Regions from separate parts of the Paenibacillus sp. MB22_1 genome, predicted to be linked through region 2. Evidence: predicted binding sites of a transcription regulator. Region 2 holds the regulator's gene; each other region holds the start of a gene.
What was found. Region 2 encodes LexA, which represses DNA repair genes until DNA is damaged. Its sites were predicted from a motif close to CGAACATATGTTCG; they were not measured.
Positions count from the first base shown of each region.

Region 1: ACL02P_RS23750 (ImmA/IrrE family metallo-endopeptidase) is a predicted target of LexA. The motif match lies at 1,661-1,674, and genes of this name have one in related genera.
Region 3: recA (recombinase RecA) is a predicted target of LexA. The motif match lies at 5,156-5,169, and genes of this name have one in related genera.

Region 1 is NZ_JBLADV010000002.1:2,637,243-2,644,321, forward strand. It holds gene ACL02P_RS23745 (recombinase family protein) at 1-1,105, opposite strand, end outside; gene ACL02P_RS23750 (ImmA/IrrE family metallo-endopeptidase) at 1,121-1,600, opposite strand; gene ACL02P_RS23755 (helix-turn-helix domain-containing protein) at 1,714-2,145, opposite strand; gene ACL02P_RS23760 (helix-turn-helix transcriptional regulator) at 2,307-2,501, shown strand; gene ACL02P_RS23765 (hypothetical protein) at 2,568-2,708, shown strand; gene ACL02P_RS23770 (transcription termination/antitermination NusG family protein) at 2,737-3,531, shown strand; gene ACL02P_RS23775 (ATP-dependent RecD-like DNA helicase) at 3,531-5,762, shown strand; gene ACL02P_RS23780 (hypothetical protein) at 5,755-6,420, shown strand; gene ACL02P_RS23785 (hypothetical protein) at 6,634-6,819, shown strand; gene ACL02P_RS23790 (stage V sporulation protein S) at 7,060-7,079, shown strand, end outside.
Region 2 is NZ_JBLADV010000001.1:1,273,105-1,280,183, forward strand. It holds gene ACL02P_RS05890 (AAA family ATPase) at 87-1,070, shown strand; partial or broken gene ACL02P_RS05895 (GTPase HflX) at 1,111-1,504, shown strand; gene ACL02P_RS05900 (aminotransferase class I/II-fold pyridoxal phosphate-dependent enzyme) at 1,569-2,822, shown strand; gene ACL02P_RS05905 (MerR family transcriptional regulator) at 2,905-3,315, shown strand; gene glnA (type I glutamate--ammonia ligase) at 3,339-4,676, shown strand; gene ACL02P_RS05915 (hypothetical protein) at 4,843-4,998, shown strand; gene lexA (transcriptional repressor LexA) at 5,118-5,744, opposite strand; gene ACL02P_RS05925 (LysM peptidoglycan-binding domain-containing protein) at 6,061-6,321, shown strand; gene ACL02P_RS05930 (DUF896 domain-containing protein) at 6,500-6,673, shown strand; gene ACL02P_RS05935 (hypothetical protein) at 6,686-7,079, shown strand, end outside.
Region 3 is NZ_JBLADV010000001.1:1,650,944-1,658,022, reverse strand. It holds gene ACL02P_RS07695 (ISLre2-like element ISTco1 family transposase) at 1-1,188, shown strand, start outside; gene ACL02P_RS07690 (IS256 family transposase) at 1,568-2,770, opposite strand; gene ACL02P_RS07685 (IS4 family transposase) at 3,315-4,523, opposite strand; gene recA (recombinase RecA) at 5,303-6,364, shown strand; gene ACL02P_RS07675 (regulatory protein RecX) at 6,483-7,079, shown strand, end outside.

The sequences.
Region 1 (7,079 bases), on a different contig from region 2:
CTTCATCAGCAAATATTTTCATAGCCTCTTCATTAAGTTTTTCCATATCTTCTTGAATTTGATTAATGTACTGGAACACCAAATGTTCGATGTGTGTCTGGCGAAAGATAGGGAGATCACACGTCTTACTGTGATGACGGTTAGAGCAAATATAGTATTGAGTACGGACAATCCCTTTGGTTGTTGTTCTTTTTGTTGTCAATCGTCCAAACATAGCTGCTCCACAACGACCACAACGTAAAACGCCACTAAACCAGTATTCACCAACTTTGCTGAATCCGCCTTGAGATTTCCGTTTCATGTATTTCTTGAGTTCTTCATACTCCTCTTGAGTAAAAATAGGTTCATGTGATCCTTTACCATATACGCACTTTACCCTCTCATCTCGTTTGCTGTTAACGTATGTACCAGCAGGGGTCTTTGAACCAATCCTAATGATACCTGCGTAATATGGGTTCTCTAATGTGTAGGCAACGGTAGCATCAGTCCACTCTCGCCCTCTTCGAAGCTTACCCGAGCGATTCATAATCATAGCCACAGATTTATAACCTTTACCACTCATATACAAATCTCTGACTTCACGAATCAGTGCAGCCTCTTCAGGAATGAGTTGCTCGTCCTGCGTGTATCCATAGGGCACTACGCCACCTGGACGTCGCCCCTCCGCAACCATTTGCTCGACTCCGAAGCGTACACGCTCTGAGATCGTCCCACGCTCCCACTCAGCCATTGCACCGACAAGGGTGATAAAGAACCTCCCCATTGCTGTCGTCGTCTCAAAAATCTCTGTAGCGCTCTTAAACTTCACGCCATAAAGATCAAATGTTTTAAGTAGGGAGTGTAGGTCGCCTACGGAACGAGTAAGGCGGTCGAGTTTGTAAACGAGAACAACATCAAACAGTTTCTTCTCCATATCTTCCAACATACGCTGCATATCTGGGCGTTTTAAGTCTTTTGCTGAATAGCCATCATCAACGTAAAAGTCGTGTATGACCCAATCCTGTGATTCTGCAAAGCTGATTAAACGACTACGTTGCCCCTCAATGCTAAAACCTTCTTCTGCTTGCATGTCTGTTGATACACGAATATAGATAGCAACACGCATTTATACATCGCTTCCTTAAGCATTAATGTTTTGTGCATTCCAGGCTTCCCATCTATTTTTGGCTAAGTCGAGTGGAACGACAAATTCTTCAGCAATCCAGCGAATACCTTCATCAAGGTAATTGATGTGTGCAATATCGTCATGATTGATCATGTGAAGGGGTACAAGCAGATACTCTGCGAAATGTGCTGCTTGTATTTCGTGGCGCTGGATATGTAAGTTCGATATTTCTAAGTGGGAGGCTACATGTAGAACATGATGACACAACTCATGGGCTACGGTCTGTCGCCATTCAGGCAGAGATAACTGATCGTTGATATATAAACCGCTCCATCCTATTTTTGTGGGATGGGCGATACAATGACTGCGGATTGAAGTTGGAAAGACTTCGGCTTTACAAGCATAAGCGATGGCTTCGATGTCGATTTCGTGTGGGTAGTGGATATTGAGATAATTCAAGAGTTTATTCACTTGCTGCTCTAAGTTTAAGTTCATGAAACATCGTCCTTTTTCTTGGTGATTATGGTGTTCTAAGCTTTGAAAACACGTTTAAACGGAACGTATGTTCTGTTTAAACTGTAAAAGAAAAGCCCTAAAGGGCTATAGAATTATTTATCTTTCAAATCCCAAGCGGATTCGTCAGTGTCTTTTTCTGTAGGAGGTACTTTCTTTTTCTTTTTGATTTCTTCATGCCAGTAGCGAATAATTTCTTCCTTTTCTTCGTTTGAAGCCTCTAAAAAACCATCGAAAAAAATTTGTTCAAGAAGTGGTGGCTTTGGAGAATTAGTGATTGAATTCTTCAAGACTTGTCCGGAAATAATGGGTGAATCAACAGAACGTACATCTGATTTTCCTACGAGATAATCGATAGACACATTAAAGACGTTTGATATTTTTATGAGGGTGTCCATGTCAGGAGTTCTATTTCCATTTTCATAACCTGAAATGGAAACTTTAGTTAGGTTCAGTTTTGCACCTAGCTCTTCTTGTGTCCACTTATGCTCTTTTCTAAGTTGCTTTAAACGATAGGGAAAAGACAATTTAATCACTCCAGAACAAGTTCAATTAACTTAATAATAAGTTAACGAGCGGCTAACTTCAATGTAGTTAACTAAATAGAAATTATTCATTGACAATTCACTAAACGCTAACATATACTGGGTATAGTTCACTAATGGTTTATTCAAGGAGGTGCTGCATAGTGCTCTTGACTTTAAAGCAAATAAGAAAAAATAATAATAAAACTTGTCAGGAAGTCGCTGATGCTGTAGGGATAAGTAAGGTTTACTACTGGCAAATCGAGAACGGTAAAAGGAAACTTTACTATGATCTTGCAGTAAAAATAGCAGCATTTTTTAATATGTATCCTGATGATATTTTTTTACCTCAAAAGTAAACTAAATGAAAACATAATTTCAAAAAAGTATTCTTTATAGAAACTTTGTTGGAGGCGATTATTAGAATGCAAATCTCAAAACCATATAACCCTGGTTTATCTGAAAAAGCTTGGAATAAGCTGCACAAAATGCTGGCAGCTTTAAATATCAAATACGCTGCTGAGATTCAAGCTAGCCGAAAAGCAAAGCAAGAAAAAGCTATGTAGTAAGTAAAACGATGAAGGAGGTACTCTGATGGGAGCTGCGTTTGCAATACAGGTTATGACTGGTAAAGAGAACAATGTTAAAAAGCTGATGGAGTGGGCGTTTGCTCGAAATGAATCCGCTCAAAATTGGATCAAGGCAGTACATACATTTACAACAACTACTCGACGATTGCTCGGTCAGGGAAAGCTTGGAAAAGAGATTAAACGTGCTATTATGCCCGGTTATATTTTTATTGAAATGAATTACTCAGTCGATGAAAATAATTGCTCGGCGCATTTACCTGTCGATGTGTGGCATCTCATCAAGAGTATCCCCGGAGTAATAAAACAATTTACTGGCTCTGGACAAGTTATCGGAGCTGATGAGTTTCAAAAAATGCTCGGGCTGGAACCAGAAGAACAACAAGTTGAGATAGCAGTCCCTGTTGAAGAAACATCGGCATCTAATGAAGTCGATGAAGTTGAGAAAAATATGAAGAATGCTCTGCATGAAGTCAATATGGCCAAGACTAAGGAAGAGCGCGCGCAAGCACTAAAAGCTTTGGATGTTGCTGAACAACAGATGAATGTATTGGTTGAAAAGGTTTATGAAGAGCCGGTTGGAGTAGTAGCGAAGGAACTGAGTGGTATTCAGCAGCTTAAGAATCGTATGGCTGAAAGGGTACGAGCATTTGTAAGAAATAACAAAGAAATTGTGAGTTTTCCAAGAACCTTTTTGGACAAAATTATATACTCTGTTGATCTTCAAAGCAAATGGCTGCAATCACCGCGATCATTGATAACTTTATTGTTTAAATATCTTCGTGAGCCAGGTGTTAGCTGATGGAAGCACCATTACTAGAAACGAGCACAGGCCATGTGGTGTACTTCATCCATCCACGTAACGGTAGTTTGAGTGAGGAGGATACCTTTGGTGTAGCGCGTTGGCAGCCGGAAAACGGCGGTGAACCCTTTGCCATTAAAGGCAATCTTTACGGAGTAAACAAAGGGGAGCGGATTACTGTTCATGGTAAGTGGGAGACTCACCCCAAATATGGACTACAGTTTGCTGTAGATCACTGGGAGCGGCCTTTGCCTAAAACCAAGGACCAGATTATTTCCTTCCTCAGTTCTAAATTCGTCAAAGGGTGCGGAGTGAAAACTGCTGAATTGATCGTTCAAAAGCTCGGTGATCGGGCACTGGAACGAATTATGCATGAGGGTGCCGCTTGTCTAATGGGTATTAAGGGGATTGGCACGAAAAGTGCAGTTAAAATTGCAGATAGCATTAAAAGCAATTTTGAAATTCAGCAGATTATGATGACGTTGTTGCCCTACGGAATTTCTGCGGATATTGTCACCAAGATGTACAAGCAGTGGGGTAAAGAGTGCGTAGATATAGTGCGGCGCAATCCCTACCGGCTAACTGAGATTCGGCTAATTGGGTTTCTTAAGGCCGATGAGATTGCTATGGCAATTGGTATTAGTATGGACTCACCGTATCGTCTGAACGCAGCGTTGCAACATGTTCTTGGTGAAATGTGCTATGGAGGCGGTCACTGCTTTGTCTTTGAGCGTGATCTGATTGAGCGTACTAAGGAGCTTTTAAGGGGAGTTTCAGAGCAGGACATTGAAAGAGAACTGCAACTGATGGCTGCCCATGAACAAGTGGTTTGGGAAGAAGATAGGATTTATCCGAAGCACCTGTATATCTATGAAAATAAACTTGCTCATAAGCTGGCTTGCATGGCAACCCGGAGTGGCAGAGCTATGCCTTTTTTAGAACCGATGATTCGCGAGTATCAGCTGCAACACGGAATTGTACTGGCTGAAAAGCAACGTGAGGCAGTTCGAGAACTGTTCAGGCAACAATTGTTGATCATTACCGGCAATCCAGGCACAGGTAAAACCACTGTGGTAAAGGCCATGATTGACATCTATAAAAAGCACTATCCAGAAGCAACCATTGGGCTATGTGCGCCTACAGGCCGTGCGGCTCGTAAACTTGGAGAGCTAACAGGCATGGACTCTTCCACTATTCATATGATGCTTGGATTCCGTCTTGGTGCTGAGCCGGAGTATGGCGAGAATATGCCTCTGCCCTTTGATCTGATATTTATTGACGAAGTGTCAATGAAGGATTTGCAGCTTGCATATAACTTGTTTCAAGCCATCGGGCCAAATACAAAAGTGGTTCTTATAGGAGACAGCGACCAACTTCCATCTGTGGGGCCTGGAAATGTGCTGCATGACATGATCGCTGCTTGTATTCCTCATGTACGTCTAACAGAAATCTTTCGTCAAGCCCAAGAAAGCCAAATTATAATGAACGCTCATCGTATAAATCATGGTGAGCAGGTCGTCATTGATAAAACCAAAGATGATTTCTTTTTCATCGAGCAGCCCGAGCCGGAACGAATTGCTCATCTGGTCGTACTTAGTGTGCTAAGATTCTTGGACAAGGGGTATAGGTTGGAAGACATTCTTGTGCTTTCACCGATGAAAAAAGGGGTTATTGGTACGGAAGAATTAAATAATGCACTCCAAGCGGCGGTGAATCCACCGGCATTAGATAAAGCCGAGATAAAGACCGCTGGGCGCATCTATCGTCAAGGAGATAAGGTTATCCAGACTAAGAATGATTATGATAAACAGGTATTAAACGGTGATATAGGGACGGTAATTGGTACGATATCCATCAAAAATGAAAGTGGTGAGTTGACGGATGAAATAGGGCTTGCTTGTGATTTTCACGGGAAAGTAGTGGTCTATAGTAAGCACGAACTAAAGGACTTGCTCTTGGCCTATGCCATTACCATACACAAGGCTCAAGGTGGACAAGCCCCTGTAGTTATTATGCCTGTCTCTACCAGCCATTACGTTATGTTGGCTCGAAATCTGATCTATACTGGCCTGACGAGAGCAGAGAGGGTTTGTGTCATGATAGGGACTCGCAAGGCACTTAGTATGGCTATAAGCAACAACAAGATGGTGCAGCGTAATACAGCACTAAGTGAGCGGATTGAGAGTAATATGCTGAGTATTCCTACAGGGCAGAGGAAGGTATATGGATAAGATTGGGACGTTAAAGCAGACACTTCAACAGGCAGAATTGAAGGTGAAAAGGCGAACTGAGATTGATCTAAGTAAGGTCAATGATGAAGAAGCCAAGGCTAATGAACAAGGGTTCATGATTGTACGCAAAAGGCAGAGAGCAGTAAATCAAACAAGGTTCTCTCAAACCATTGATGAAAATATAGCTTATCTATGTCAGATTCAATATTTAACCAGTGCTGAGTTTAGCTTTATCTTTACGCTTGCCCCAATGCTCAAAATGAACGTTAATGCTATTGTCGATCCTACATCCGGGCAATATTGTTCCGTGTCGGAGATTGCAACATATCTGAAGCGAAGTCGGCAAAAGACAAGTGAAATGATATCTGCATTAATTGAAAAAGGGATTATGTATGAATTCGCCAATGTTCATGAACTAAAAATTTACGGACGTCATGTCACTCGGCGTCCGTTTTTCTTGAATCCAGAGATTATATGCTGTGGGGATAAAAATAGGCTTCAAAGTGGGATTGTCCAACTGATGATTCATTACAACATCTTGGAAAGGTCTGGAGTGAAACTGCCGATCAAAGCCATTGTTGAACCACATAGTCAGTATGGAAAGTTGGTTAAGAGAAAGAAGTTTTTGGAAGTTGTAAAAAAGCAGAAGGGAAAATAATACAGTTCAAAAAAATACAGGTTTTTTGCGAGCAGGGGGTGTCACCAAAAGGGGACACATGTGTCACGAAAAGGTGACACCCAAAAATGCGGAAAAATGCTTATGTATCAAGGGTTTCGCGATTTTAGCGGGTGGTCTTCTTTCTTAATCTATATAAAATACAGAGTCCATGGAATTCAGGAGGAGATGAAATGATTGAGGATAACAAAAAACGTGCGTATTCAATTTAACTTTGGTGAAGATGATGAAGATACATACGATATTGATCTTCAAATTTCATGGGAAGCATCAAACGAAACAGAGGTCAAAAAGTCGTTGGATGAAGCGGTACGAAAATGGATCAGAGAAAATGTGAGTTATACATGGGAAGAGGTTGAAGTTGAGGAGGATGATCCTTAAAACTCAGGGCATGCGCGTGCGCACCATGAACAGTCTTTGAAGCGCCGGCTGTGGTGGGTGTCACTTTGGCGAATGGGCTGAGGGGCACTGGAGGGAGGAACAGGGAGCGCTAAGCAGGCATGTAGTTCGAAATTTAATGCAACGCAATAGATAGCCTTTGACTGCTTATCAGGTCAGAGGCTTTTTGTATTTTATAGAGAGTGAGACAACTCTTAAAAAGTAAAAACGGAGGAATTCGATATGTCTGAAAATGTATTTAA
Region 2 (7,079 bases):
GGAGAGAGAATACATTTAGATGTGTGTTCCGTAGATTGGGATATATACTTCCTCTCAGCCCTACCCTTATAAAGAGGTGATTACCTATGTCTGGGCGTGTCATGGCCAGAAACGGCTCTTCCGATGAGAGACCGTCGCGTCAGATCAATGTGATTCTCCGCAATACCGAGCCGCCTGTCGTCTCGCAGTCCATTGCCGAGAGCGAACCTCAGGTGTCGGCCAAAGGTTTGCCGCAGCAAGGGATTTTTGCCGAAATCCAAAAGGAACTGGATCACCTGGTCGGCTTGGATCATATTAAAGAGTTAATGTACGAGATATATGCGCTTTTGCAAATCGCCTCGATGCGTTCGGAAGCGGGGTTGCTATCCAGCGCCCAAGTGTACCATATGGTGTTTAAAGGCAATCCGGGTACTGGAAAAACCACGGTGGCACGAATCGTCGCTAAAATGTTTCAACGGATGGGTGTGCTCAGTAAAGGGCATCTCATTGAAGTTGAGCGTGCTGATCTGGTTGGCGAATATATCGGCCATACGGCGCAGAAAACGCGCGACTTGGTCAAAAAAGCGCTTGGCGGCATTTTGTTCATCGATGAGGCGTACAGTTTGGCGCGCGGCGGAGAGAAGGACTTTGGCAAAGAAGCAATCGATACGTTGGTCAAAGCGATGGAGGATCACAAAAACCAATTTATCCTGATTCTTGCCGGATACTCGGATGAAATGGACTTCTTCCTGTCCACCAACCCGGGGCTGCCGTCCCGGTTCCCGATTCAGATGGATTTTCCGGATTATACGATCGACCAGCTGATTCAAATTGCCGAGGGGATGGCGAAAGAGCGGGATTATATCTTGATGCCGCAGGCGATACTCAAACTAAAGCAGCATTTATTGCGTGAAAAATGCGAAAGCGATCAGGTGTTCAGCAATGCCCGATATGTCCGCAACGTGATTGAACGGTCTGTTCGGCAGCAGGCGGTTCGGCTGCTGAATCAATATGGCGGCGGTTCCCCGGGCAAGCTGGAGCTGATGACCATTCGAACCGAAGACCTGAAGCTGGATGTGAAGAAAACGTAATGGAATTATCGCATTGGATCCCCTCGAAGGAGCAGTGATCATGTCGAAGGTGCATTTGCATGAAACGACGACCCACCAAACGGATGTGGCCGTATTAGTCAGCTTGGTTACGTCGGAGACGAAGCAAAGTGGAATAAATTCTGACTACTCCCTGGCCGAACTGGTGCAGCTGGCCGAAACGGGCGGGGTAGAGGTTGCAGTTACGGTAGTCCAATATCGTGAGAAGCCCGATCCCCGCTGGTTGATCGGGAAAGGGAAAGTGCTGGAGCTTCGGGATCGGCACACGGGGGCCGGGGGAAAGCCAGCTGGAAACGGATCGCCGCCATATCCGCCGGCGGATCGGCGAGTTGAAACGTCAGCTGGAGGGGGTCACGAGGCACCGGCAACTGCATCGTGCGCGTCGGAAGGTCAACGGGGGAGTGCAAATCGCCCTGACAAGAAGCCCCTGCGGATATCACGACAAACGATGGAATAGATTAAGGGAGAGATAACGTAACAATGGCAGTATTTTCGGAAGAAATCGTACATTGGCTGGAAGCCGCTGAACGTCAGGTGGAAAGCCGGTTCCGGGAGGTCGACCGGATCGTCGATCACAACCAGTGGAAGGTTATTGAAGCATTTCAACGTCATCAAGTCAGCGATTTTCATTTTGCCGCTTCCACCGGTTATGCTTATAATGATCGGGGCCGTGAAGTGTTGGATTTAGTGTATGCGGACGTATTTGGCGCGGAGGCCGCACTGGTACGGCCGCATTTCGCTTCCGGCACGCATACGATTGCCACAGCGTTGTTCGGGGTCTTGCGTCCCGGGGACGAACTGCTCTATATTACGGGGCGTCCATATGATACACTACATAAAGTGATCGGAACGCCGGGTGACGGCAGCGGCTCGCTGCAGGATTTTGGCATCCGGTATCACGAAGCTGCATTGCTGGCTGACGGCACAGTCGACTGGGACACCGTGAAGACCAAGATCACCGATAAGACCAAAGTCATTGGGATTCAGCGCTCGCGCGGCTACGACTGGAGGGATTCTTTTTCCGTTGAACAGATCGGTGAGATGGTTCACCGAGTGAAAGAGATCAAGCCGGATCTGATTGTCTTCGTGGATAACTGCTATGGTGAATTTACCGAGGAACAAGAACCAACGGAGGTTGGAGCCGATTTGATTGCTGGCTCGCTGATTAAAAATCCGGGTGGCGGCTTGGCGGAAACCGGAGGATATATTTGCGGAAAGCAGGACCTGGTCAACCTCGCATCCAACCGATTGACTGCACCGGGCATTGGCGGTGAGGTAGGGGCGATGCTGGGAACGACGCGAGGCATTTATCAAGGCTTATTTTTGGCTCCAACCATCGTAGGACAAGCCATTAAAGGCTCCATCCTGGCTGCGGCATTGTTTGAGCGGGCAGGATTCCGAAGCCGGCCGGCTTGGCAGGATCGGCGTACCGATCTGATCCAGGCGATTGCCTTTGACGCCCCGGAACAATTAATTGCGTTTGTCCAGGGGATTCAGCGGGCAGCCGCAGTGGACGGCCATGTCGTGCCCGAGCCTTGGGATATGCCAGGCTATGATCACCCGGTGATTATGGCAGCCGGGACGTTTATTCAGGGCGGGAGCCTGGAATTGTCTGCCGATGCTCCGATTCGTGCGCCATATATTGCGTATATGCAAGGCGGTTTGACGTATTCTCATGTTAAATTTGGCCTACTCGCCGCACTTCAGACGATGAAAGACCGCAACTTGTTGTAAGTTATCCTAACATATCTATTGACATGTTAGGATAACTAACATATGATAAGGTCATGATATTCTAACTGGAAGGTTGATAGCGATGAGCGAGGAAATTCGCAGAAATATGGCCTTGTTTCCTATTGGTATCGTCATGAAACTTACGGATTTAACGGCAAGACAAATAAGATATTACGAGCAGCATGAATTGATTGTACCCGCACGTACCTCGGGAAATCAGCGGATGTTTTCCTTGAATGACGTCGAGCGGTTACTGGAAATCAAGAGTCTCATCGATAAAGGTGTCAATATCGCGGGGATCAAGCAGGTCATGAATCCGATGTCTCGGGAGTCCCAGGATGCGACAGTCATCACGAAGGACACGGAGGAGAAGAGAAAGGAAATGACGGATTCCCAAATCTACCGGATGTTGAAGCAACAGCTGGTGTCAGGGAGCAAACCGGGACAAGTCTCTTTGCTCCAAGGCGAGTTGTCTCGGTTTTTCAAAAAATAATCTAAACGTTGGGAGAGGTTAGGGTGAGTAACACGCAATACACCAAAGAGGATATTTTACGTATCGCTAAGGAAGAAAACGTACGTTTTATCCGTTTGCAGTTCACGGATTTGCTGGGAACGATCAAGAATGTGGAAATCCCGGTCAGCCAATTGGAAAAAGCGCTGGATAACAAAATGATGTTTGACGGTTCTTCCATTGAAGGGTATGTCCGTATCGAGGAATCGGATATGTATCTTTACCCGGATCTGGATACTTGGGTAATCTTCCCTTGGGTGACCGAGGATCGCGTTGCACGTTTGATTTGCGATGTATATATGCCTGACGGAACTCCGTTTGCCGGCGACCCACGCGCGATTCTGAAACGTGCGCTCAAGGAAGCTGAGGAAATGGGTTACACCGCAATGAACGTTGGTCCGGAACCGGAATTCTTCCTGTTCAAAACCGATGATAAAGGCAACCCTACAACCGAGTTGAACGACCAAGGCGGATACTTCGACTTGGCTCCTACGGATTTGGGCGAGAACTGCCGCCGCGAAATCGTATTGACCCTGGAGGAAATGGGCTTTGAAATCGAAGCTTCTCACCACGAAGTGGCACCAGGTCAGCATGAAATCGACTTCAAATATGCTGATGCGATCAAAGCTGCAGACCAAATCCAAACCTTTAAGCTGGTCGTTAAGACGATTGCCCGCCAGCATGGACTGCATGCAACGTTTATGCCGAAGCCGCTGTATGGCGTGAATGGCTCCGGGATGCACTGTCACCAATCGCTGTTCAAAGGCAATGTCAATGCATTTTATGACGAAAACGATGAGTTGGGCTTGAGCAAAGAAGCACGTCATTATATGGCGGGCATTCTGAAGCACGCCCGCGCATTCGCAGCGATCACGAACCCGACCGTGAACTCTTATAAACGTCTCGTGCCTGGGTATGAAGCCCCTTGTTATGTGGCTTGGTCCTCGAGTAACCGCAGTCCGATGATTCGGATTCCGGCTTCCCGCGGTCTCAGCACCCGGATCGAAGTGCGTAACCCGGACCCGGCTGCTAACCCATACTTGGCTCTGGCCGTTATGTTGAAAGCCGGACTGGATGGAATTAAGAAAGAGCTGCCGCTGGTTGATCCGGTTGACCGCAACATCTATGTGATGTCTGAAGAAGAGCGGGTGGAAGAAGGCATCCCAAGTCTGCCAGCCGACTTGAAAGAAGCGCTCGGCGAATTGCTCCGCAGCGAAATTATCAGCGAAGCGCTCGGAGATCATGCGCTGACTCACTTCTATGAACTGAAAGAGATCGAATGGGATATCTTCCGGACCCAAGTTCATCAATGGGAACGCGATCAATATATAACGTTGTATTAATCGGTGTTAACAAGCCAAGCCAGCACCCGGCAATTCAAGCGGGGTGCTGGCTTTTTTTTATTGAAACGGATGATGAATGAATAACAGTTTTTGGATTTCGAAACCATGCCATGATTTATCCTGAATTGGGACAACTTATAGGTATGAAATAAGGAGGTTAATGTAGATGACAGTAACCGAATTAAAAAGATACCAACGTCGGCGCTATCGGTTAAAGCAATGGTGGATCACGGAGCGTTCGGGGCTAGGCTGGGGCACACGCGGTCGCCGAGACAAAAACGGCTACCATCCCGTGAGCTTCCTGAATCTCGAATGGGAATAGGAGGGGGAAGTCATCAAGTTCTCTAAAAGTAAATGAGGACGAAGCCGATGTCACCCCATCGCTTCGTCCTGCTCGGATTTCGTATCTTCGTTTCGCCTTCTATTAACGAAGAGTTCGGATTAGTGCAGGTCGCGGAACAAGCCGATGACCTTGCCCAAGATGGTTACATGTTTCAAACGAAGCGGTTCCATCGTCGAATTCTCCGGCTGCAGGCGAATATGGTCACTTTCTTTATAGAACGTCTTGACCGTTGCCTCGTCATCCTCCGTCATGGCCACAACGATATCACCGTTGTTCGCCGTCTGCTGTTGGCGGACAATCACATAATCCCCGTTATGTATTCCAGCTTCGATCATGCTGTCGCCAACCACGGAAAGCATAAAGATGTCACCATCAGCTGCATAGTGCTCTGGCAGCGGAAAATAATCTTCAATATTCTCTGTCGCTGTGATCGGCACGCCTGCGGTGACCTTCCCAACAATAGGAACGCGGGTCACGCTGTGCGCAAACAAATTGTAATTCTCCGATTCCTCTTGACCCAGCAATTCAATGGCGCGCGGTTTCGTCGGGTCGCGGCGGATGAAGCCTTTCTTCTCCAGACGGTCCAAATGGCCGTGAACGGTGGAACTGGAAGCCAATCCGACGGCTTCACCAATCTCTCGGACCGAAGGAGGATATCCCTTAGCGCGTACTTCGTTGCGAATAAACTCAAGAATGGCCTGTTGCCGGCTCGATACCTTAGACATTTACGGATCAACCCCATTTAGTAACGTTTGGAAAAATTATAACATAGAACTGCCGTTCGTACAAACATTAGTTCTAAATAGTTTGGGAGACGAGAACTATTTCCGAAAAAAAACAGGAACAACTGTTCGAAAAAACTATTGAATCAAACAAGTGTTCGTGTTATATTGATTACATTAACACAGAACACTTGTTTGGAGTGATGGTGAAATGTTGAAATATAGTTCTTATCAAAGCATCTATGAACAACCTTCTTTTCGTCGCCCTGTGAAGAGAAGTTTACATATGAACGTCTTCCTTAAGAGTAGATTGTCCAAAATGGCCCTGCTTTTAATCATCTTCAGCATCACATGTACTGGAATGGTACAAGCCTTTGCTGCTTCTTCGGATAGCTCTGAGGGAGCAAATCGGCCGGAATATGTCGTGGTTATGCCAGGGGATACGTTATGGGAAATTGCCGTGGCACATAAGCCGCAGGGCCTGGACACAAGGGTCTATGTTCAGAAGCTGATCCGGACGAACGGGCTGAGCAGCAGCGAGATTCAAGCCGGGGATACGTTGATGTTGCCGAGCAGATAATTGATGCTTACAAAGATCATGATCAGAGGTTTACCGATTCATTCGAACAGAGCTTGTTCCAAGGTATTCCGGCAGGGGTTGCCGCGCCTTGACAAGCTCTTTTTCTCATGTCAAAGTAAGAATTAATGCCCTGTGAGACATCATGGGAAGCATAGTATATAAAGAAGCAGGTGGAATTATGGATATTGATGCTTTGGTTAAGCGGATTAACGAGCTGGCTCGCAAAGCGAAACAAGAAGGATTATCGCAAGATGAGATCTTGGAAAGAGCCCAGCTTCGGGAAACGTATCTGCAAAACGTTCGCAGAAATTTTCGGCAACAGCTCGAGTCAATCGAGATTGTAGATAAATAGGGAGGAACAGGTATGGGGTCGTTTGACCGAAAAGTAGAACGCAATCAACGAAGAATGTATAAGAAAGGCAAAGGTCCCAATGTCGGACAAGGGACGCGGAACCCTCGTACTTCGCTTGGAGCAAATGGGGAAGGCGACGTATTTAAAGGGCGGAATTTCATTTTGCCTACCGCCTTGGTTCTGTTAGCTCTGCTGTATGCCATCGTCGGGTTGATCGGTAATACAGAGGAAGTGAACTCGGTATTGTTCTGGGCGACGATCTTTTTGTATTTCGTACTGGCCCTGGTGATCTTCCTGCGTAAGCCATATTTACGCGTGAACAAGAGCTGGCTGTACACTTCGAAGTTTAACCGCGACCGGATGTTGGATGCCGGTAACATCAGTAAGATCAAGGTGAGCCGGAACA
Region 3 (7,079 bases), 380 kb from region 2:
GACGAGCGTGAAACAAGCGTCAACACAGTGTTCGGGAATGTGCGCTTTAAGCGGAGATTGTACTGTGACCGTAGAAGCGGCAAACACGTGTATCTGCTGGATCAGCTGTTGCAATTCGAAGGGCGCGGGAAAGTCAGTCCGCATTTGGAAGAGACAGCAATCGCATTCGCAAGCCAAGGACCGTCGTACCGGGACAGCGCAAAGCGGCTGGAGCAGCTTTTGGGCTACAATGTGCTGAGCCACCAAGCGATCAGGGAAAAACTGATGGAGCGTGCGCAACAGCCGATGCCAGCGGTGAAACGGCGCGCTGCCCGCGTGCTGTTCGTGGAAGTGGATGGGCTGTACACGAAGCTGCAGCGGAGCAAAAAGCGCGGGATGGAGAACGCAATTGCAGTCGTACACGAAGGCTGGGAGAAGAACGGCAAGCGGGTACAGCTGAAGAACAAACAGCATTACCTGCATACGAGCGGCGGCGACTTCTGGGAAGGGTTCGGGGACTTTCTGGTGGAGCGTTACGAAATCGACGAGAACACGTGGCTTGTGGTGAACGGAGACGGCGCGGCGTGGATCGGGGAATGTACATCCTACTTTCACCAATGTCTGTACATGCTGGACCGCTTTCATGTGGCGCGTGATTTGAAACGCTTTGTCGGTCATTTGCCGCAGGTGTGGGAGACCGTGAGACGGTCTTTGGCCAAACAGGATGCAGCCGCGCTTATGGCGGTCCTGGAAGGCGTGTCGGAGCAAGAGATAGCGGAAGAGAACCGGAAGGATTGGAAGCCGTATAAAAGATTTCTAAAGCGGCATGAGAAGCATTTGGACGACTACCGAAAAACACTCCAGGCGAAGGGGATCGACACAAGCGGCATGCGCCCGATGGGAAGCGCGGAATCGCAGATGCGTATATTCGCCAAGCGGACGAAGCGTGGCGGGTACAGTTGGAGTGAGCGAGGCGTCAGGGCGATGCTGAGGACGATGATGAGGATTCAAGAAGCGGGCACGGTGGTAAGAACGGTTGAAGGACAAGCGAGTAAGCAGGCAACGCCGCAGCAGTCGATAAACATGCGGCAATTGCTCAAGAACGTGACGCAACCGGTCAAGGGTTGTATCGCTGGAATGATTCGCATGCTGCAAGGACCGAAGCAAAGCAGCACAACGGGTATGGCACTCAAAGCACTTCGCGGATAACGGCAAAAAATTCTGACAAATCACTTGTGTTTGATGAAAGAACGAAGCAAAGCGCTTACAAGGAAGAGGTTCCTTCGGGGTTCGCGTTCCAGGCATCTTAAATGACTGCCCACGCTAGCTTGACACTGACTTTGTTAAGCAGGCCCTTGTGCTTTGGAAGATTATGACATATAATCAAGGTACGGAAGAACCGTAGCAAACTGATTTAGTTGTGCTGCGGTTCTTTTTTTGTTGTAAGAGAAACCATGGGGAGGGGAGAGTGAGAAGTAATTAAGTGAGTATGTAAGGAAGTAAATAAGGAAGTAAATAAGGAAGTAACAAGTAAATGGTAGCGTCCCGTCAAGTGGTGTAAAATTGATTTCTACTCTGTGACCCATATTTATTTCTGCAAGAGCATAGCAGATGTTAAGAGATTTTGCTCCCCCTGAACCACTTTGGCCATGGACTCTTTACTAAAATAACGGCGCGATACTGTCCATTCATCCTGCTGTTCCATCAGGATGGCACCAATAAGACGAATGGCAGACTCTCGATTCGGAAAGATCCCAACAACATCGGAACGCCGGCGGATTTCTCGGTTCAAGCGCTCCAATGGATTCGTGGAATGGATTTGCCGCCAATGTTCCTTGGGGAAAGCCATGTAAGCCAGGACATCACTTTCAGCCTGCTCAAGGATCTCCATAGCCTTCGGGAACTTCCCGTGAAGCTGGTTCACGACTTGCCGTAATTGCAGGATTGCATCTTCTTGGGTCGGCTGTGCAAAAATGGTCCGAATAATCGAAGAAACCATCGATTGTGAAGACTTCGGCACCTGGCTCAACACATTGCGCATAAAGTGAACACGGCAACGCTGCCAAACCGCGCCTGTCAGAACTTGCTCGATTGCGCCGCGTAATCCTTCATGTGCATCACTAATCACCAGTTGAACGCCATGCAGCCCTCTTGAAACCAATTTGCGAAGAAATTCAACCCAGAACGGGCCGTCTTCGCTCATCCCAAGGTCAAAACCAAGGATCTCTCGTTCTCCGGTTTCCCGAACCCCAATGGCTACAACCAGTGCCATACTTCGTACACGGCCGCCTTCACGCACCTTCGGGAATGTCGCGTCCAACCAAACATAAGGGAACTGCCCTTCGAGCGGACGCTCCTTGAAGGCCAGTACGACTTCATCCAGCTCTTTGCAGATCCGGGAGACTTCACTTTTGCTAATGCCCTTCATGCCGAGCGATTCTACGAGTTCGTCTACTTTCCGTGTGCTGACGCCATGAACGTATGCCTCCTGAACCACGGAAAGCAGCGCTTTCTCTGCACGCTTTCGAGGCTCAAGCAGCGAAGGAAAATAAGTGCCTTTGCGTAGTTTTGGGATTCTTAGATCGAGTGTTCCTACGCGTGTATCCCATTCACGGTGTCGATAGCCATTTCGATGGTTGGTTCTGTCTGTGTTGCGTTCATAACGCTCTGCACCGATTTGTGCCGCTACCTCCACCTCCATCAGTGCATGAACCAGAACGTTCAAAGCCTCTTTAAGAAAATCTACATCACCATCAATTCCGGACTTGCGCAACAGCTCTAAAAGTGACATTCTATCTATAGAAGTCACGGTGTGATCCTCCTTCTAAAGGTGATTGGCTTCACTTTAGTAGAAATCATACCGTGGCTTCCTTTGTCAAGAAGCCCGGGCTAATTTTACACCACTACTTGAGACTATAACAAGTAAATAAGCTAGTTAGCTGGTTAGCAGTAGAAAGTAAGTATCTGGTAATCCGGTAAGCAAACAAACAAGCAAGTAAATAGGAAAATAAGAAAGGTCGGGCTGTCGGTAGGCTCGTTTTGGTGCGTGCGCGTGGTGGGGGCAGAGAATCTGTTCGAAAAATCATATATAATAGTGCTCCGTAAGAGCAAATTTACGTGATATGTATGAAAAATCGAATATAATCCAGCACTATTGAGTCGATACGCACTAGCCTTGCATCTAAAGTGACATGGTATTTAATTAATTGTTAATATTAGTTATATCAGCTTATTGTATTAAAATTTTCCATTTCTATTTCCCGCCAATGTGCTAAAAGGGTAACAGGACGTGAAGTGTAGTCATGTTACCAAAAATTAGTAGATGAATCGTTCGGTTACTCTAGTACCATCTTGACGCTCTTGAGCTTCAACGGATGTTTTCTCGGCCTTCCTGGCCGCCCTTTCTTACGCCGGCCTTTGGATGGCCGAGACGGCGGTCGTAACACAGCTTGTTGAAACTCTTCCCACGATCGCTCAGCATATAAGCGCATGCGTTTCAAGATCTGCCATAAGCTTAGATCCGTTTGCATCTCTAACTTGATCAACAGCACCAAGCTGTACGCGATCAACGCCAGATAGATTTGGTTCCAGATGGCGGTCTGGTTTGCGCTGTAGATCTTCACCAGCCTCAGATGTTGCTTGATCCATTTGAAGAACAACTCGATCAACCATCGATAGCGGTAGATCTCGCTAATCTCTTGGGCAGAGCGATCCTGCACATTGGTCAGCAAGCGGTAGGTCCGTTTCTGCTCATCCGTAAACTCGATCAGTCGGGCTTGGAGGTAATGCGTCTGCTTCTGCTTATCGTTCCACTGGATCTCGACGTCCGCATCTATCGTGATGGGAAAACCCTCAGGAACCGCTCGCTGATGGAGGATGGTCACCTTGTTCTTGGTCTGCAATCTGGCCACAAACCTCATCTGTTGGTGAATCAGCGATTCATATAGCTCGTACTGGATATACCCGCGATCCATCACATGAATCGCATCGTCCGCCACCACCAGATCAAGAGCGACTTCCTGATCACTCACCGCCGCTGTGCTGTTGATGATCTTGCCGGGAAACACCGTTTCGCGATCGGCCACCACGAGCTGGGTATGGATCTTGACCGCATTTTGCTCTTTGCTCCAGTACGCCCAGCGTCCAGCTAGGGTAGGCAAGGTAAGCACGGTGGAGTCGAGAATCCGGAGCTTGCCGATATTCGGGATCCCTTGCTTCTGCTTGGTGATCTCCTGGATGCGTGCGATGTTGCAGAGAAAGATCGCTTGTAACAGATCCGTCGGGAGTTGCTTGATCTTTCGTGAAAGCTGAGAGGCACTGATCGACTTCAGATGGTCGTCCTGCAGATCCGGCATGATGCGAAGGTGTTCCGAGATTTCATCATAGCTGGTACGCCCTGCAAGCTGAGACTCCACAAAAATCTGAATGGCTTTACCGGTTGTAAGTTTGCGAGTGCGATGGTCGGCAAGCAGGCCGCGGTATTCTCCGACATTCAGCAAATTTAGGCATTTACAAATGACTGATTTTGAGTTATTGTTACCCATGCTATGGTCTCCTTCTGTTATGGAGTGGGTAACATGCCTACACCTTAACAATAGGAGATTTTTTTATGAGCAACCAGAAGAATACCAGTAATAGCAACCATATTTAGGATATTTTACAAACAATTTTTCTGTAATTTCTCATGTCAGGTTTGGTGCAAGGCTAGTGGTCGATACGAGCAAATATATATGAAAAATCGAACATAATCCGCGATTCCAGTTCATTTCGACGAATTATATATGAAATTTCATACATATCAAGTTGTAGCGCAGCATGTGACCCCCAAGTAACGAACCTATGCAAACGCACTATGTAGCGCATGTACCGCACTAAAGCACTATGCAACGCACTATGTAACGCATTTATGCAACATATCATGTAACGCACCATGTACCGCGCCACCACCCTGGTAGCACATTTCCAAAAGTACCCGCATCTAGGAGCAGGAGAGGTCTGTCAAGTAACAAACTCAGCGATTCACCGCACAATAGAGCATCTAAGAAGCGCCTCAGTCACAACAACGTTTGTCCAGTTTACGGATTCCCAAGGGCAGCAGGCCTTTGGGGGCCCTCCCTTACGGTAAAAGAGGGATAGGGAGAGGAGAGTCAGCGGTTTGGGAGGTGGAGAAATTTTGCGAATGTATGTTCGAAAAAACGCTTGGCAAACATTCCAAAACAAGGTACAATGATATACGAAAGAAGTTACGAGAGGTCCGAAGTATACTGAATTCAGTAACTTTAAGTATTCAATGATTTATATAACATTTAAGGATGTGAGCTGATTGTCAGATCGTAAAGCAGCGCTGGAGATGGCGCTTCGCCAAATAGAAAAGCAATTCGGTAAAGGTTCGATTATGAAGCTTGGAGAATCGACGCATATGCAGGTCGAGATCGTTCCAAGTGGATCGATCGCTCTGGATATCGCCCTTGGTACAGGTGGACTTCCACGCGGACGGATTATTGAAGTATACGGGCCGGAGTCTTCCGGTAAAACGACGGTAGCGCTGCACGCGATCGCTGAAGTTCAGAAGATCGGTGGACAAGCTGCCTTCATCGACGCCGAGCATGCGCTGGATCCTTCCTATGCCAGCAAGCTGGGTGTCAACATCGACGAACTCCTGCTGTCCCAACCGGATACGGGGGAACAAGCATTGGAGATCGCTGAAGCACTCGTGCGCAGCGGCGCAGTGGACATTATCGTCATCGACTCCGTTGCGGCATTGGTACCTAAAGCGGAGATCGAAGGCGAAATGGGGGACTCGCACGTCGGCTTGCAGGCCCGCTTGATGTCTCAAGCGCTGCGGAAGCTGTCGGGGGCAATCAGCAAGTCGAAGACGATTGCGATCTTCATCAACCAGCTGCGTGAGAAAGTCGGTGTCATGTTCGGGAACCCAGAGACGACGCCGGGGGGCCGCGCGCTGAAATTCTATTCGACGATTCGTTTGGATGTACGCCGCGTTGAGACGATCAAGATGGGCAACGACATGGTCGGGAACCGGACGCGGATCAAGGTTGTGAAGAACAAGGTTGCGCCTCCTTTCAAACAGGCCGAAATCGACATTATGTACGGAGAAGGCATTTCCAAGGAAGGCAGCATTATCGATCTCGGGACGGAACTGGATATCGTGGATAAGAGCGGCGCCTGGTATTCGTATGCCGGCGAACGTTTGGGACAAGGCCGCGAGAACGCGAAGCAGTTCTTGAAGGAACATCCGGAGATTGCAAATGCAATTGAGCAGAAGATCCGCGAATCCAGCAATCTGACGACGTCAGTAGCTTCGGCTTCCGCCAGCGAGCTGGAAGCGGAGTTTGCAGAAGAGCAAGCGCTGTTCGCAGATGAATAAGCTTGTTAAGCCGTAATTATCAAGCGCTCTGACCGCGGCAATATGCCGGGTCAGGGCGCTTTTGCAGTACTTAAGGAAGCGGATGGATCGCCTAGGGCATAGACAGGAGGGATAGGACGTGAGTACGTGGGGACAATCGCGCAGGAAGGCTGCGGGAAGAAGAGATGGAGCTAACTCTGGCGAACGGAGAGAGGACGATATCGTAGATATCTCCGACGAGGCGTTCTGGGAGCCGCGGCCGCGGGATACCGGCTGGGATTCGAACCGAGAGGAGACGGAAGGCGAAATCCCTGCCGGATTGGACGCTTTCCCTAAGGACACAGAGCTTGCGATCACGTCCGTGTTGATGCTAAAGCGGCCGAAGCATCGTTATCGGATCTCTTTTGGGGCATATACGCTGGAGGTTCACGAGGACGTGATGATCAAATACCGCATGATTAAAGGTGCGGTATTTACGAAAGCGGAGCTGGAGGAAATCGTAGCAGCAGATGAGCGTCAGCAAGGGTATGCCGACGCGTTGAAGTATTTAAGCTTAAAACCGCGGACAACCTATGAAATTGCACAACGTCTGGGAGAGAAAGGCTGGGCCGAGGAGACGATTCAGGATGTGCTTGCCCGGTTGCAGTCGGAAGGTTACGTCAATGACGCCGCATACGCTCAGGAATGGGCTTCTCAACGCGTGAAGCTGCGCGGAAAAGGGAAGCTGTGGGTCAAG